DNA from 2 places in the Paeniglutamicibacter psychrophenolicus genome. Region 1 is predicted to be linked to the other one. Evidence: predicted binding sites of a transcription regulator. Region 1 holds the regulator's gene; the other holds the start of a gene.
The links. The regulator HspR, encoded in region 1, represses chaperone genes until heat shock. The targets are predictions, from matches to a motif close to AAGTTGAGTCNNNNNGACTCAACTT.
Positions count from the first base shown of each region.

Region 2: JOF46_RS02940 (ATP-dependent Clp protease ATP-binding subunit) is a predicted target of HspR. The motif match lies at 5,959-5,983, and genes of this name have one in related genera.

Region 1 is NZ_JAGIOE010000001.1:1,831,597-1,840,071, forward strand. Features, by position in the region: gene JOF46_RS08165 (DEAD/DEAH box helicase) at 183-1,958, shown strand; gene JOF46_RS08170 (hypothetical protein) at 2,256-2,729, shown strand; gene dnaK (molecular chaperone DnaK) at 3,076-4,920, shown strand; gene JOF46_RS08180 (nucleotide exchange factor GrpE) at 4,935-5,492, shown strand; gene JOF46_RS08185 (DnaJ C-terminal domain-containing protein) at 5,681-6,649, shown strand; gene JOF46_RS08190 (heat shock protein transcriptional repressor HspR) at 6,749-7,180, shown strand; gene JOF46_RS08195 (alpha/beta hydrolase) at 7,211-8,119, shown strand; gene trmB (tRNA (guanosine(46)-N7)-methyltransferase TrmB) at 8,176-8,475, opposite strand, start outside.
Region 2 is NZ_JAGIOE010000001.1:677,911-686,385, forward strand. Features, by position in the region: gene JOF46_RS02915 (nuclease-related domain-containing protein) at 1-283, shown strand, start outside; gene JOF46_RS02920 (hypothetical protein) at 345-881, opposite strand; gene JOF46_RS02925 (DUF302 domain-containing protein) at 1,153-1,515, shown strand; gene JOF46_RS02930 (hypothetical protein) at 1,605-2,267, shown strand; gene JOF46_RS02935 (matrixin family metalloprotease) at 2,284-3,267, opposite strand; gene JOF46_RS02940 (ATP-dependent Clp protease ATP-binding subunit) at 3,382-5,943, opposite strand; gene JOF46_RS02945 (NAD(P)H-dependent oxidoreductase) at 6,167-6,721, shown strand; gene JOF46_RS02950 (TetR/AcrR family transcriptional regulator) at 6,869-7,486, opposite strand; gene JOF46_RS02955 (SDR family oxidoreductase) at 7,609-8,454, shown strand; gene JOF46_RS02960 (flavin-containing monooxygenase) at 8,451-8,475, shown strand, end outside.

The DNA of each region.
Region 1 (8,475 bases):
GCTTGCAGTCCGAGGGTCTATGCGTCGACAGATTAGATTTCCCGATCCGCCGTATGCCTTGCTTCCTTCCAGGGGAGCGAACGCGGCCGGTCAATGTGCGCTTAGCGCCATCTTGGCTCTCTCTTTCTTCGGCGACCACGCGCGCCGAAACCGTCGTGCGAAGCTTTGAGAGAAAGTACCACGTGAGTCCTTCATTCACTTCCCTTGGCGTGCCCGCAACCTTCGCTGACGTCCTCGCGTCGCAGGGGATCGAGAGCGCATTCCCCATCCAGGAAGCAACCCTTCCCACCACCCTCAACGGTGGAGACGTGCTCGGCCGCGGCCAGACCGGCTCGGGCAAGACCCTTGCCTTCTCCCTTCCGGTGGTCGCCCGCCTGGCAGCCAACCCCAAGCCACGCAAGGCCCGCTTCCCGCGCGCCCTGATCATGGCACCCACCCGCGAACTGGCCACGCAGATCGCCAAGGTCGTAGAGCCGCTGGCCAAGGCCGTGGACCTGCGCGTTGCCGTCGTCTTCGGCGGCGTCTCGCAGGTGCGCCAGGAAAAGGACCTCAACGCCGGCGTTGACATCCTCATCGCCTGCCCGGGCCGCCTCGAGGACCTGCTCAAGCAGCGTGTCGCCGATCTCTCCCGCGTGGAAATCTCCGTGCTGGACGAGGCCGACCACATGGCCGACCTCGGCTTCCTGCCGGTCGTCAAGCGCATCCTGGACCAGGCCCCGCGCGGCATCCAGCACATGCTCTTCTCCGCCACACTGGACAACGGCGTGGACAAGCTGGTCCAGCGCTACCTCGAGAACCCGACCGTGCACTCGGTCGATGCGCCTTCGGCTTCGGTGAACACCATGGAGCACCACGTGTTCCTGGTGTCCAACGACGACAAGAAGGAACTGGTGCGCACCCTGGCCTCCGGCTCCGGACGCCGCATCATGTTCATGCGCACCAAGCACCACGCCAAGAAGATGGCCGTCTGGCTGTCCAAGTGCGGCATCCCCACCGTGGACCTGCACGGCAACCTGAGCCAGAACGCCCGCGACCGCAACCTTGCCGCCTTCTCGGCCGGGGATGCCCGCGTGTTGGTGGCCACCGATGTTGCCGCCCGCGGCGTGCACGTCGACGGTGTCGAGCTCGTGGTCCACATCGACCCGCCGGCAGAGCACAAGGCATACCTGCACCGCTCGGGCCGCACCGCCCGTGCCGGTTCCAGCGGAACCGTCGTCACCATCGCCACCCCGGACCAGCAGAGCGACGTCAAGTCGCTGCTGAAGGCCGCGGGCATCAAGGTGCCAATGGTCAAGGTCACCCCGAACGCCCAGGTCGTTTCCGACGTCGTTGGCGAGCGGGCCGAGCCCGTTGCCTATGTTGCCCCGCAGCTGCGCAGCACCGCCAGCGTCCGCAAGGACACCCTGAACGATTCCGACGCAGCCGGCGGCCGTGGCCGTCGCCGCGGCGGACGCGGCACCGCCAAGGGCGCCGGTGGCGAGGCACCTCGCAACCGCGACGAAAACCGTGGTGAGCGTCGCACCGAGAGCCGCGGCGGCAGCGCCCCGGCAGCACGTGGCGGCGAACGCCGCACCGAGAACCGCACCGAGAACCGTGGCGAAGGCCGCGGCTACGCCGCTGCCGGCGGTCGTGGTGGAGAACGCCGCAATGACAGCCGCGGCGCCTCGGCTTCGCGTGGCGGCGAGCGTCGCACCGACAACCGCGCCGACCGTCGTGTCGACGTGCGCCAGGACGACCGCGATGTAGCACGTCGCAGCCCCGTTCCGAACCGCGGTTCGGCAGCGGCACGCAACAACTCGGGCCAGCGCCAAGGGTCGGGTGCCGGCTCCCGCCCGCGCGGCGGCAACACCATCGCCGAGGCACTGGGTGCCTCCAAGGTGGAAGCCGCAACCGGTGCAGGTCGTGGACGCGGTCCGCGCCGCGCCTCGGCTCCGGCCTCGAACGGCCGCAACTTCTAGGATCGTTCCGGCCACCGCTGGTGGCCAGCCTGATCCAACAGGTGGGCCCGGGAATGCAACAATCGTTGCAATCCCGGGCCCACCTGGCATTTAAGGAACGCTCGGCGAGGTTTGCGGAATCATCCCTTTGATTGAATCCGGTCCGGTCCCGGCCCCGGGAGATCATCCTTTGGATGCCCGGAGCGGGCGGAAAGAACCAATAATCTGGGGAAATGACACCGCGGCAAGCACTCGAATCATTCGATCCGCAGGCAAACCGCGCAGACGACCGCGACCTGACGACATTGGAGACCCACCTTGATTGAATCGCTGCAGCAGTTCACCGCCGAATTCCCGCCCGCACTGCAGTGGCTCGCCGTGATGCTGGCCGCGGCCGTCCCCTTCATCGAGTCCTACTTCGGCTCGGCGCTCGGAGTGGTCATCGGGATCAACCCGGTGATTGCAGTGGGGGCCGCTGTCATTGGAAACGTCGCCTCGATGCTCCTGCTGGTCAACGGGGCCCACCTGGTGCGCCGGAAGGTTGCCAAGGAGAATGCCTCCCCGTCGGTGAAGTACGCCAAGTTGCGTTCGGCGTTCGACAAGTACGGCATCGCCGGCGTCAGCCTGTTGGGGCAGACCATCCTGCCAAGCCAGATCACCTCGGCAGCGCTGGTGTCCTTCGGCGCCGCCAAGGAAAAGGTGATCTTCTGGCAGGTCATTTCCATCATCCTGTGGGGTGCGGCATTCGGCCTGCTTGCCTACCTCGGTGTGGACCTGGTCCTGGCTCGCTGACCCGGTCGGCCTCGCGCGGTGGCCGCACGGTATGTTGCGGGCCGAGCGCTCCCGTGGCGTCCAGCCCCGGATGAAGGCCGGTTCCACGGCACCGGCAAAAGGCCTTTCCCGCATGATCTCTGCCGGCGAACAGCGTTCACAGCAAACTCCAAGTTCCCCGGAATTCCGGGGAACTTTTGTTGGTTTCGGGATTGAATCCACGCCTCAACGGCAAAGTTGAGCCATGCGCGCTCAACTTTGAATTGACATCGATTTTGCGGTGGGTAAACTTGAGTCCAGAACGCTCAACCGATTTGAATCGTGCTGGCGTTGGAACATTTTCCCAAGGTAATGAAGGAGCATCCCCATGTCACGTGCCGTAGGTATTGACCTCGGAACCACCAACTCCGTTGTATCCGTCCTCGAAGGTGGCGAGCCCACCGTCATCGCCAACGCCGAAGGCAACCGCACCACCCCGTCGGTCGTTGCCTTCGCCAAGAGCGGCGAGGTCCTGGTTGGCGACATCGCCAAGCGCCAGGCCGTGAACAACATCGATCGCACCATCGCCTCGGTCAAGCGCCACATGGGCACCGACTGGTCGGTCGCCATTGACGACAAGAAGTACACCGCGCAGGAAATCTCCGCACGTACCCTGATGAAGCTCAAGACCGACGCCGAGTCGTACCTGGGCGAGAAGGTCACCGACGCGGTCATCACCGTGCCGGCATACTTCAACGACGCCGAGCGCCAGGCCACCAAGGAGGCCGGCGAGATCGCGGGCCTGAACGTCCTGCGCATTGTCAACGAGCCGACCGCAGCCGCCCTGGCCTACGGCCTGGACAAGGGCAAGGAAGACGAGCTCATCCTGGTCTTCGACCTCGGCGGCGGAACCTTCGACGTCTCCCTGCTGGAAGTCGGCAAGGACGAAGACGACTTCTCCACCATCCAGGTGCGTTCCACCTCGGGCGACAACCGCCTCGGCGGCGACGACTGGGACCAACGCGTCGTTGACTGGCTGCTGGCCCAGGCCAAGCAGAAGGGCGCAGACCTGTCCAAGGACAAGATCGCCCTGCAGCGCCTGAAGGAAGCAGCGGAGCAGGCCAAGAAGGAACTCTCCTCGGCCACCTCCACCAACATCTCCCTGCAGTACCTCTCGGTCACCGCCGACGGCCCGGTCCACCTGGACGAGCACCTCTCGCGCGCCAAGTTCCAGGAACTGACCAACGACCTGCTCGAGCGCACCCGCAAGCCGTTCAAGGACGTCATCGCCGAAGCCGGCGTGAAGGTCTCCGAGATCGCCCACGTGATCCTCGTCGGCGGCTCGACCCGCATGCCCGCAGTTGTCGAACTGGTCAAGGAACTGGCCGGCAAGGACGCCAACAAGGGTGTCAACCCGGACGAGGTCGTCGCCGTTGGCGCCGCACTGCAGGCCGGCGTGCTGAAGGGCGAGCGCAAGGACGTGCTGCTCATCGACGTCACCCCGCTGTCCCTGGGCATCGAAACCAAGGGTGGTGTGATGACCAAGCTGATCGAGCGCAACACCGCGATCCCGACCAAGCGTTCGGAGACCTTCACCACCGCCGAGGACAACCAGCCGTCGGTTTCCATCCAGGTCTTCCAGGGCGAGCGCGAGTTCACCCGCGACAACAAGGCCCTGGGCACCTTCGAGCTGACCGGCATCGCGCCGGCACCGCGCGGCATCCCGCAGGTCGAGGTCACCTTCGACATCGACGCCAACGGCATCGTGCACGTCTCGGCCAAGGACAAGGGCACCGGCGTCGAGCAGTCGATGACCATCACCGGCGGCACCGCGCTGTCCAAGGACGACATCGACCGCATGGTCCGCGAAGCCGAGGAGCACGCCTCCGAGGACAAGGCCCGCCGCGAGGCAGCCGAAGTCCGCAACGCCGCCGAGCAGTCTGCATACTCTGTCGACAAGCTCATCAAGGACAATGCCGACAAGCTGCCCGAAGAGGTCAAGACCGAGGTCCAGGCCGACGTCGACGCGCTGAAGGCCGCCCTTGAGAAGCAGGACAACGACGACGAGGTCAAGGCCGCGTACGAGAAGCTGCAGGCTTCGCAGACCAAGCTGGGCGAGGCCATCTACTCGCAGGCACAGTCCGAGGGCGCAGCAGCCGACGATGCCGAGGCCCCGAACGCCGAAGAGGACATCGTCGACGCCGAGGTCATCGACGAAGACGAAAAGAAGTAAGGGGCGCATCAACCATGTCAGAGGAAAACCACGACGAGGGCATCTCCAAGGACGAGGTGACCCCCGTTGACGAGGCCCACGACTCGGGCGACGCGTTGAGCCAGGCCGAAGCCATCCTCAACGAGGCCGCGGCCGACGCCGAGGCGCCGGAGGCAAGCGACAAGGAAGCCGAATTGCGCGACGACCTGTTGCGCCTGCAGGCCGAGTACGTCAACTACCGCAAGCGCGTCGAGCGCGACCGCGACGTGGCACGCGACGTCGCCGTGCAGTCGGTGTTCGTCAACCTGCTGCCGGTGCTTGACGACATCGATGCGGCCCGCGCCCACGGAGACCTGGTCGATGGACCCTTCGCCTCGATCGCCAACAAGCTCGACGCAGTGCTCGAGGGCCTCGGCCTGGAGCGCATCGCCGAGGCCGGTGTCGCCTTCGACCCGAACATCCACGAGGCGCTGATCCAGCAGCCGCACGCGGAGATCCCGGCGGACCACGTGGCCCAGGTGCTGCGCACCGGGTTCAAGAAGGGCGAACGCATCCTGCGCGCAGCCCAGGTGATTGTTTCCCTCGGGGAGTAAACACCACCGGCAACGACTGCAGCAATGCAGCAATTGCACCACCGTATGCGGCGGATCGCCTCGCTTCCCCTTCGCGGGAACCGGCGATCCGCCGCACACTTGGTGAAGCACCACCCACAGATTTCTGGTCCGCCGCGAATTTCCGGCGGGCCGCCCACAACGAATTTCACCACCAAAGGAGGCGCCTGATGGCAAGTCAGGACTGGGTCGAAAAGGATTTCTACGCCATTCTTGGCGTCTCCAAGGACGCCAGCGACGCGGACATCAAGAAGGCGTACCGGAAGCTTGCCCGCAAGCACCACCCGGACACCAACGCCGGGGACCCCGCGTCCGAGCGCAAGTTCAAGGACATCACCGAGGCGCACTCGGTGCTCTCGGACCCAGAGGACCGCCAGCAATACGACGCCATCCGTGCCATGGGCTCCGGGGCGCGCTTCAGCGCCGGCGGCCAGGGCGGCGCACCGGGCAACGGCGGATTCGAGGACGTCTTCTCCAACCTCTTCGGCGGCGGCGGAGGCGGAGGAAGCCGACGCGGCGGCCAGGTGCCGCCGGAATTCGCCGACCTCTTTGGCGGCGGGGGCGGCTTCGGCGGCTTCGGCCAGCAGGCGCCGCGCAAGGGCGCGGACCGCACCGCAAGCACCACCATTTCCTTCGCCGGTTCCATGAAGGGAACCACCATCGGCCTGCGCGAGGCCAACGGCGAGGTCATCGACGTGCGGATCCCCGCGGGGATCAAGGACGGGCAGTCGGTGCGCGTGCGCGGCAAGGGCTCACCCGGTTCCGCCGGCGCCGGCGACCTGATCGTCAAGGTCACCGTCAACCCGCACCCGGTCTTCATCCGCGAAGACAACAACATCCGCATCCACGTCCCGGTCACCTTCGACGAGGCCGCACTGGGCGGACAGATCGAGGTGCCGACACTGACCGGGGAAAGTGTCAAGATGAAGGTCCCCGCGGGATCGGCAACCGGGCGCACGCTGCGCCTCAAGGGCCGCGGCGTCAAGACCTCCAAGGCCACCGGAGACCTGCTGGTCACCCTGGACGTGGTGGTCCCGCAGAACCTCTCCAAGGAAGCCAAGGCAGCCGTCGAGGCCTTCGCCGAGGCAACCAAGGGCGAGAACCCGCGCGAGGCACTGGTCTCCCGGGCAAAACTCTAAGCACCTCCAGGCCCCGCGCCGCTTGACCGGCGACGCGGGGCCATTGGCCCCACCGGGGAATTGGCTACGGTGGATGAAACCGGATGAAAGGCAGGGATCATGGGCAATGACCGACTAAGGCCGATCTTCGTCATTTCAGTTGCAGCCGAATTGGCCGACATGCACCCCCAGACGCTGCGCCAATACGACCGCCTCGGCCTGGTTTCCCCCTCCCGCCAGGGCGGCAAGCAACGCCGGTACTCCGAGCACGACGTGGAACTGCTGCGCGAGATCCAGCGCCTGTCCAAGGACGGGGTCTCGCTGGAAGGCATCAGGCGCATCATGGCCCTGGAAAACCAGGTCGCGGCCCTGCGCATGCGGATCGGCGAACTGAGCAACGAGGTTTTCGCCCTGCGCAGCGCCCACCAGGCCGCGGGCCTGGGACGCGTCTTTGCCGCCGGGAGCACCGGGGACGTGGTCTCCCTGGCCCGGGGGCAGCGCCCGCGCGGCCGCAGCCAGGCCGTGGTGGTATGGAAACCACGAGGCAAGTAGCCACTGGCGATGCCGGGCGAAGGCGGTGCCATGCCGGTGCGTGAGAGCTACGCCCGGCTCTCCGGCGCGGCCCAGCGCCGCTTCGAGGCGTTGTGCAAGATCCGCGGACGGCTGCGCACCAGCCACCGCCAGGCCCTCGACGGGACAGCCCATGCGCTGCGCCCCGGAGCCATGGACCCGGCCATTCCCGCACGCCACCTGCTGTACCTGGATTTGTCCGGCCGCGAGCCGCTGGCCGCGGTCGCCGTGGGCGACCTGGACACCGCCACGCACGTGACCTTCCAGCTTTCCGGAACCGGGATCAGGGCGCGCAACGCGATGTGGGGCAGCGTCAGGGAAGCCGGACAGCTCTACCTGGAACAACGCAAGGTCGGGATCGCCGAACCCGCGGTGGTCGCATGGCTGGGCTACCCCGCCCCGAACCTGGCCAGCGCCCTGCTGGACACTGCCGCCCGGCGGGGCCTGCATCGGCTCGGACAGGACCTGGGCACCTTTGCCCGCCTGAGGCCCGATGCCCCGCACCTGGCACTCGAAGCCCACTCCTACGCCGCCACGCTTGCCGCCCAGGTGCTCGATCCGGCATCCGGGTACGCGGTCCACGCCCAGGCGCTGGCCACGATCGGTTCCGCCGGGATTCCCCGGCACCTGTCCCGCAGCCCGGGGCGGCTGAACGTCCCGCCACAAAACATCTACGAGGCCGTCGCCCCCGGCGACCGATTGGCGTGGTTCGGCCGCGCGCTCTCGGGCCGCAAGCTGCTTTCGGGGCACCGGTTTAGCGTCGGTGCCATCCCGGAGCTGGGACTGCATGCCGCCACCGGGCACAACACCTCCCAGCACCTTCCGGGGGATCCGCGTTCGCCCCGGGGCTACCGGGACCCCGGCACGCTGTGCCTGCGCAACCTGGCGTTGATCACCACCGGGCAGCAACCCCTGGCTTAAGCACGGCGGGCGGTGCCGGGGAGAAGCCCGACACCGCCCGCAGCAACACCGACCGGCTACAGCGCCTTGCGGTAGGCCAGATCGAAGATCATCCGGCCGGCCTTGAGCGCCTTGCCCTCGAAGCTGGTCAACGTGCGGCCCTCGAAGCGGGGAGCCCAGCCCCCGCGCTCGTCGATGAATTCGGGATCCTTCTCGTCCTTCTCCAGGCCCAAGCGGCGGACCTTGGTGAGGTTGCTGTCCTCGCCGGCAAGCTCGCCCGGGTGCAGGCTGGTGAACGCGTCGGCCGCGTCAAAGACCTCGCGCATCTGCTCGGCGTAGTTGGACCAGTCGGTGGCGAGGCGGACCACGCCGCCGGG
Region 2 (8,475 bases), 1.2 Mb from region 1:
ACGTGGACGACGAGTCGACCGGCGGGACATCCACATGGACCACGTGCAGCGCCACCCCATGACGGCCAACGCCGCGGCAGAGGTCGGCTGCCACGTGCTGATCCACTCCAATGACGAGGGCGCGATAACGTTCACCGCCGGGGCGCACATTTCCCCGACGGGGATCCCGGCAACCGGAGTCCAGGACGGGATCGAGATGATCGGGCGCTGGCTGTTGCAGGGGCAAAAATGCGGGTTGGTCGACCGCTACGTGATGGCCCGGATGATCGCACTGCTGAAGTAGATGTTAAAGCGGTTCGGGCCGGATGCCGCAGTGCGGCATCCGGCCCGAACGAAGGTGGCTACTATGCCGCAGCGTGCGTCAGGACCTGGACCTGGTCGGCAAAGCTGACGGACAGTGCCGACTCTCCTCCGGTGACGGTGGTGTCCTGGCTGCCTTCGACGAACGACCACGGGCCATTGGGGCAGGATCCCAGCTTCGGCCCGTCGGACTCGGTCACGGAACTCGATCCCTCGGCAAGACCGGTGAGCAGGAATCTGGTGACCTTGTTTTGCGGGTTGGTGCGGGCCTCGTAGAGCAGCTCGCCGGTGGTGTCGGCCAGGACGACATGTTCGCGGTCCTGGAACTTCCCGTTCTTCGAGTTGAAGCACGACCAGGTCGTGGTCGACGTGGTTTTCGCGGTCAAGGCGAATGACACGCCCTCGTGGTTGGCCTGCAGGTCGTGGTCGTTCCAGCCGAACGCGTCCTGCACGTCGCCCTTGCCGACGAATCCGACGCCGGTGGACGGATCCACCGTCCAGTCGGCCGATGCCGGGGCAGCGACAAACAAGGCCGCTGCAGTGAATCCGGACATGGCAAATAGAGCCATGGATTTCTTCATGGTTTCCCCCAAGATTAAGTTGTTTCCCCAGTAACGCGACCAAAAATGGCCGCTGAGTTGGACATTAGCAGAGAGGCTTCGAGCATGTAAAGGGACGGCTTCCTTGGGCGGGAAAGTGGCCGCACTGGTTCCCTGCGCGGGACAGACAGCTGCGACGAACGCGGCCAGGCTTGGCCGCAAACACCGACACTTCGACGCGCGATGCGCAGCGGGAGGACCACGGAAACGGGCTACACGCAGCATCACCGTTTCGCTGGCATGGAAGGAAGCTGTGGCCAAAACGAAGGATGCCTTGGGTCGACAGGGTTTCGGGGCGTTGACCGAGATTGACGTGCATGCGGTCTTGGGGGCGAACATCTGCCCGGAATCGGCCGACAGGATCGGTCGCTACCTGGTTTTGGGTGCATGGAATCCGCATCTTGCCAATCGGGGGCTCCTGACCGAACCCATGTTCGGGGCACGGTTGCCCTTGAACGGCGTCATCCGTCGGGCAGCGGACTCGACCGAAACCACCACCGAGACCATCGACGCGCAGCTGCTGGCCCGGATCAGTGGCAACCCGGCCATCCGCGAGGTCGCGACCGACGCGGACACCCGCTTGAAGGCGGCGCTGGAGCGGCTGCGCGGCACCTGACGGGTTATGTTGCGCAGGAGGGTTTCGGCCATTGAACGCGGGCCCTCCGGGCCCTACCCTGTAGGTGTCACGCGTGAGGGGAGTACACCATGAAGCGCTCGTTGGCCGTGCTTGCGGTCTTGGCATTGGTGCCGCTGGGGGTCGGTCCGGCGACTGCGGCGCCGAACATCTACCATGTGATTTCCTCCACGCATGGGGGTGCGTATGTGGCCGTGGAGGACGGCTGTGAACTGACGGAGGTATTTCTCTCCTCGAGCACCGGCATGTTTGCCTCGCAGCCGGGACCTGTCAACAAGCAAGGCCTGACAGATGTCGCCGTGCGCATCTCCGACACCTGCGCAGAACCGGCAGCAGCCGCCGGCGGCGGCGGGGGAATCATGTTCGAGGCCAGGAGCATGGCCGAACTGGTGGCAGACCCGAGGCTGCGCAACGCCTCGGTGTCAACCACCATGGAGGGCACGGACTCCGACGGCAATCCGGTCACCATGAAACTGGACGCTGCCTGGATCGGGACCGGCGAGCTGGAGCACACCGTCATCAGCAACCCGGACCACTTCCCGGAGGGCAACGTCGTCGCGGTCGACAACAACCTGCGCCGCGATGCGGTCGCCGACATCAGCGTCAAGGTCGCTGGACGCTCGGTGTCGGGAACCGATCCGGCTGCCAGCCTGGAACTGGTCAAGGCGAACTGCGTGGAGGTGGCCCGGCCGGGCGTCGAGGGCTTCTTCCCCTGCTTCGGTTTCCCCGGCTGACCTTGATGCGCGGCTGCTACAGCTGCGGCACGCAGGCCCCGGTGCCCAGCAGAGCCAGCCCGGCACGGTCCCCGTCAGCCAGCGTCGTCAGGTTGTTTCCGTCGCCGTACATCAGCTGGCTCGGGTCCTCCACGTGTGCCAGCCCCACCACATGGCCGAGCTCGTGCATGATGACCGCGCGGACCAAGGTGGCGCCGCCGGGGTATGCGAGGAACCGGGACATGTCTGGTGCATCCAGCATCACCTGGCCGGCCACGTAGACCACCGGATGCCCGGGGGTGTGGGCGTAGTCGCTGCCGCCCAGCCCGCCCACGTCCCCGGCGAGGCGGGGTGTTTCGGCAGGGTTCGACCACACGATCAGAAGCGGTGCCCAACGCTTGCCGTAGCGCTGGGGCTGGTACCGTTCGCGTTCCCCGCTTGGCCCTTCGGTGGTGGGCCCGTCGTAGATGAAGCGCAACCCGGTGGCGGCGGAAATCTCGCCGACCGCCTGGTGGATCAGGGTCTCGCCGCCAACGGGGGAGTCCTCCGCGCGGATGACGTAGCGTATGGGTCGGCAGGGATCGTAGGCGACGAAGGTCTGGCCGGGGTCCGGGGACTCCTGCAGCCGGAATGACCCGGACCCGGTTCCGGCTGGCGGCGTGCCCAAAGGCGCGGCAGCCGCATCGACGCCGCGCGGCGGCACGGTGGATGAGGGAACCATCGGGATCAGCGCAGGCATGACGTAGCGCTCGAGCAATACCGGGCTGTAGTAGAGGCCCACCAGCAGGGCAATGACCACGCCCAGGTTCCAGCCGCGGCGTGGAAGCCGTCGGCGCCGGCGGAACGAGCTGCGTGCGGTCCTTCGCAGCGGAACGACCCGGGTCACGGGTTCCCGCGCCTCCGCCCGGTGTGCAGCCTCGTCAAGCGCCCATTGCGGAACCCGGCCGCTGGGTGCGCGCAGCGGTTGCCCGCCCCGGTTCCCGAATTCGGGTTCCTGGCTCCATGGTTTTTGATGCGGCATTCTTCCCCCAAAGATTGTGCCAGTGCGGGTCCCCAATCCCACATGGCCCAGCTTAGGCCAGGGCGCAACAAAGGGGGCGGAAAAGCAGTGCTTTTCCGCCCCTCAGGGGTTTTGCTACGCCGCGAGCGCCGCGTCCCGATAGGCCGAGACCCGCAGGCCCGACTCGACCGCGGTCACCACCACTGTCCCGCCGGTTGCCAGCTCGTCGGTGACCAGCAGGTCTGCGACCCTGTCGTCGAGCTCGCGGGAGATCACCCGGCGCAGCGGCCTGGCACCGAACTCCGGCTCGTGGCCGGCCTCGGCGATCCAGGCCACCGCCGCCTCGTCGACGTCAAGCCCGATGCCGTGGGCGGCGAGCCGGGCCTCGGTGCGGCGCAGCTGCAGCCGCACGATCGAACGCAGCTGCTCGGCCTCGAGTTTGCGGAACAGCACCGTCTCGTCGATCCGGTTCAGGAATTCCGGACGCATGGTCTCGCGCAGCCGGCCCATCACCTTGGCGCGCAGCTCGCGCTCGGACCCTGCCCCGGAGTCGGACCCGAAGCCCAGCGGAGCACCGCGGCTGGCCAGGAACTCCGAGCCCAGGTTGGAGGTCATGATGATGACAGTGTTGCGGAAGTCCACGGTGCGGCCCTGCCCGTCGGTGAGCCGGCCGTCGTCGAGCACCTGCAGCAGCAGGTTGAATACGTCCGGGTGCGCCTTCTCCACCTCGTCCAGCAGCACCACCGAGTATGGGCGCCGGCGCACGCGCTCGGTCAGCTGCCCGGCCTCGTCGTAGCCGACGTATCCCGGAGGGGCACCAACGAGCCGGGAGACCGTGTGGCGCTCGCCGAACTCGCTCATGTCGAACCTGACCATGGCCGACTCGTCGCCGAAGAGCGATTCGGCCAGGGCCTTGGCCAGCTCGGTCTTGCCCACGCCGGTGGGGCCCAGGAACAGGAAGCTGCCCACCGGCTTGCCCTCGTCGCCCAGCCCGGTGCGGGAACGCCGCACCGCCTTGGCGACGGCCGCCACGGCATCATCCTGCCCGACGACCCGCTCGTGCAGCTCTTCCTCGAGGCGGGCCAGGCGTCCCTTCTCGTCCTTGGTCAGCCGCGCGGCGGGAATGCCCGTGGCACGGGCGATGACCTCGGCGATCTGGGTCTCGTTGACCACCGCCGACGGGGTGCCCGCGGCACCCTCCCGTGCCTCGGCCAGGCGGGCGCCCAGCTCCTCGGCCTCGTCGCGCAGCCTCGAGGCGTCCTCGTAGCGCTCCTCGGCCACAGCCCGGTCCTTGTCGGCGCCCAGCTCGGCGATCCGCGACGCCAGCGCCTGGGTGTCCACACCGGCGGGGCGCTTCAGGCCCAGCCTGGCCCCGGCCGTGTCGATCAGGTCGATGGCCTTGTCCGGCAGGAACCGATCGGTCACGTAGCGTGCCGACATTTCGACCGCGGCGCGGATCGCTTCGTCGGTGTAGGTCACCTGGTGGTGCCGGGCGTAGCGGTCCTTGAGCCCGTGCAGGATTGCCACGGCGTCCTCGATCGAGGGCTCGCCGATGGTCACCGGCTGGAAGCGGCGTTCCAGGGCCGGGTCCTTTTCCACCTTCCGGTACTCGGCCAGCGTGGTGGCGCCGATCAGGTGCAGCTCGCCGCGGGCCAGTCGCGGCTTGAGGATGTTGCCGGCGTCCATGGACCCCTCGCCCCCGCCGCCTCCGGCGCCGACCACGGTGTGCAGCTCGTCGATGAAGACGATCACCTCGCCGTCCTGGGCGGCGATCTCGTCCAGGGTCTGGGTCAGGCGTTCCTCGAAGTCGCCGCGGTAGCGGGTGCCGGCGACCATGGCGGGCAGGTCGAGGGAGACCACGCGCTTGCCCGCCAGCTGGGCCGGGACTTCGCCTGCGACGATGGCTCGGGCCAGTCCCTCGACGACGGCGGTCTTGCCGACGCCGGCCTCGCCGATCAGCACCGGGTTGTTCTTGGTGCGGCGGGCCAGGATCTCGATGGCCTGCTCAATCTCCTTTTCGCGGCCGATCACCGGGTCCAGTCCGTCCTCGGCGGCACGGGCGGTCAGGTCCATGCCGAACTTCTCCAGCATCGGGGTCTGTCCCTTGGTGGCCGGCCCGTTATTGGTGGGGGAGTGGGGTTCCGGTGCGGTGCCGTGGCCCGGCTGTTCGGTGCCCTCGGCGGCTGCCTGCAGGGATTGCGGGGTGACCCCGGCGGCGGAGAGGACCTGCCCGGCGGGGGATTCGGTGTTCAGCACGAAGGCCAGGAACAGGTGCTCGGGATCGATGTAGGTCGAGCCGAAGGCGCGGGCCACCTGGTAGGCATCCAGCAGCGCACGCTGGGCCGATGGGGTCAGTGCGGGAGTGGAACCGGAGCGCTTCGGCCCGGATTCGGGCAGGCGCTGCTCGGCGTCGCGGGCAATCGCCGCGGCGTCCGCGCCCGAGCGGCGCAGCGCCTCGCCGACGGGTTCGGTTTCGAGCATCACGCGCAGCAGGTGCAGCGCGTCGATGTCGCTGTGGCCGTGTTCGACGGCGAATTGCGCGGCACGGGTCAGCACCTCGTGCGTGTGGCGGCTGAGCAGCCGGGTGATGTCGACGGGACGCCCGAAGCGGCTGGTGCGCTGGCCTTGCAGGTAGCGCGCCAGGAAGTCCTCGAAAGAGCCGTTGCCGGCGTCGGACGGGCCAAAGAATGCTGGCATGTTTCCTCCTATGGATACTTGAGTGTCATTGACTCAAGTTAACGCTGTTGCCAACAGGTTATTCCCGAGCACCTTCCCTCTCGGGTCGTGTTCGCCGACGGCGAGATGGAGCGACGGCCCGCGGGGTGTGGCGCTATTCACTGCCGGATCGGGAATCGCGGCAGACCGGAGCCAGTTGTTTTGGGTGACGCTTGAATAGCAGGCCAAGAAACAGGAGACCCCCATGGCAACCACAGTCCTCACCCTCGTCGGTTCATTGCGCAACGGATCGACGAACCGCCAGCTGGCCGAAGCCACGGCCCTGAACGCCCCCGCCGGTGTCGAGGTCAACGTCTTCTCGGGACTGGAGAACATCCCGTTCTACAACGAGGACCAGGACATCGAGGGCCAGGTTCCCGCCGCGGCACTTGAATTGCGCGCCGCTGCCGCCGAGGCCGACGCCTTGCTGCTGGTCTCCCCGGAATACAACGGCACCATGCCCGCCGTCCTGAAGAATGCCATCGACTGGCTCTCGCGCCCGTTCGGCAACAGCGTTGCCAAGGACATGCCCGCAGCTGTCATCGGCACCGCCTTTGGCCAGTACGGCGGGGTCTGGGCCCAGGACGAGGCCCGCAAGGCGCTGGCCATCGCCGGCGCCAACGTCCTTGAGGACGTCAAGCTGTCGATCCCGAACTCGGTGGTCCGCTTCGCCGACCTGCACCCGAAGGACGACGTGGAGGTCGCCGGCCAGGTCGCAGCGGTACTCGAGGGCATCCGCGCGGTGGCCGAAAGCAACTGATTCCAGATTGACCGTGTTGGTCCCGCAAGGGGTCGATGCGCCGCGCGTGGCGGGCACCATTTCCCAAGGTGCCCGCCACGCGCGCGTTAACGGGAGCGTCTGCGGGGGAAGGGATCGGCACTGCTGGCGTCCGGCCAGGCGGGAATGCTAGCCGCGCGGGAAAATGCTTGAGTAGGACGCCTCGAAGAGCCTGACGCAAACCCGGACCAGCATCCCGGGATCCGGGCGTCCCTCGCGGGCCAGCGAGTCGGCCAGCACGTGGTTCACTGCACCGACCAATGCAGTGGCCATCATGCCGAGCTCCTCCGGCGGCAGCGTGGCGGCGGCGGGGTCGCCTTCAGGCGGAGTAAGGAAGGCACCCAGGATAACCTGGGCAAATCGGTGCATCACTGCATTTCGGCTGTCCTCCACGACGGGGGAGACCCCGACGACCTCGATCAACACCACCCGTGCCCTGCGGGCGTCTTCCAGCAGGAAGCGGATGAAGGCCTCGAGTCCCAGGCGTGCGCGCACCAGGCGGTCGTCTCCGGCGGTTTCCATGGCCGCAATGGTCAACGTGAAGACCCGTTCGACCAGGCCCGAATAGACGTCGAGCAACAGGTCCTCGCGGCGCGGAAAGGATTCGTAGAAGTATCGTTCGGTCAATTCCGCCTGGGTGCAAAGGTCCTTGACGGACGTGGCCAGATAGCCTTGGGTGCCAAAGAGCTCGAGGGCGGCATCGAGCAGACTGGCACGCCGGCGCAAGATCCGGTCTGCGGCATCCATGCCCGAATAACGTCTACCCTCGGTCCTCTTCCCATGCTGGTCCATTCGTGCAATGCTAGGGCAAATATCTGACATGACGGTATGTCAGATTGACCGTGAAGCGTTGCCCGGGAGGAAAACCAATGGCAAGGACGCAGGTTGAAGGCAAAGTCGTCGCCGTGACGGGGGCCGCCCGGGGGATCGGGCGCGAAATCGCCCGCGCGCTCGCCGAGGCCGGAGCCAAGGTGTCGCTCGGCGACCTGGACCACGAAGAAGTTCTCCAGGCTGCGGCACTGTTGCCCGGAGCCCTGGGGCTTGGGCTCGATGTCACCAGCACCGCGTCGTTCCGGGAGTTTCTGGAGCAGACGGAACTGGCGCTGGGCCCGATCGACGTGCTGGTCAACAATGCCGGGGTGATGTGGGTGGGCCCGTTCGACGAGGAACCCGAAGCCGCGATCCACCGGCAGTTCGAAGTCAATGTGCACGGGGTGATGCGAGGGGTCCGGCTGGCGGCCGGACCGATGCGCCGCAGGGGCTCGGGGCACATCCTCACGGTGGCCTCGGCTTCCTCGAAGCTGGCGCCGGCAGGCGAGGCAAGCTATGCGGCCGGCAAGCATGCCGTGCTTGGCTATCTCAAGGCGGTCAACAGCGAACTTCACGGCAGCGGGGTGCACCTGAGCGTCGTGATGCCCGCGGTCGTCGACACCCGGTTGGCGGCCGGAACCTCAAGCGGCTCGGTTGCGTTGCTCAGCCCGCGGGCCGTGGCCGACGCCGTGGTGAAAACCGTGCAGAAACCTCGCTTCGAGGTGACCGTCCCGTCATGGATCGGACCGCTGTACCGGGTGGTGGAGCTGCTGCCGGAACGTCCGCGGCATGCGGTGTTGCGCGCCATGGTCCCGGACCAGATCGCCCTGGCGAACCCCGCGGCCAGGGAACGTTACGAATCAACCCTGGTACGCGCCGGAAACGAAGACAAGGAAACACCATGAACACATCCAACAGCGGGGAAG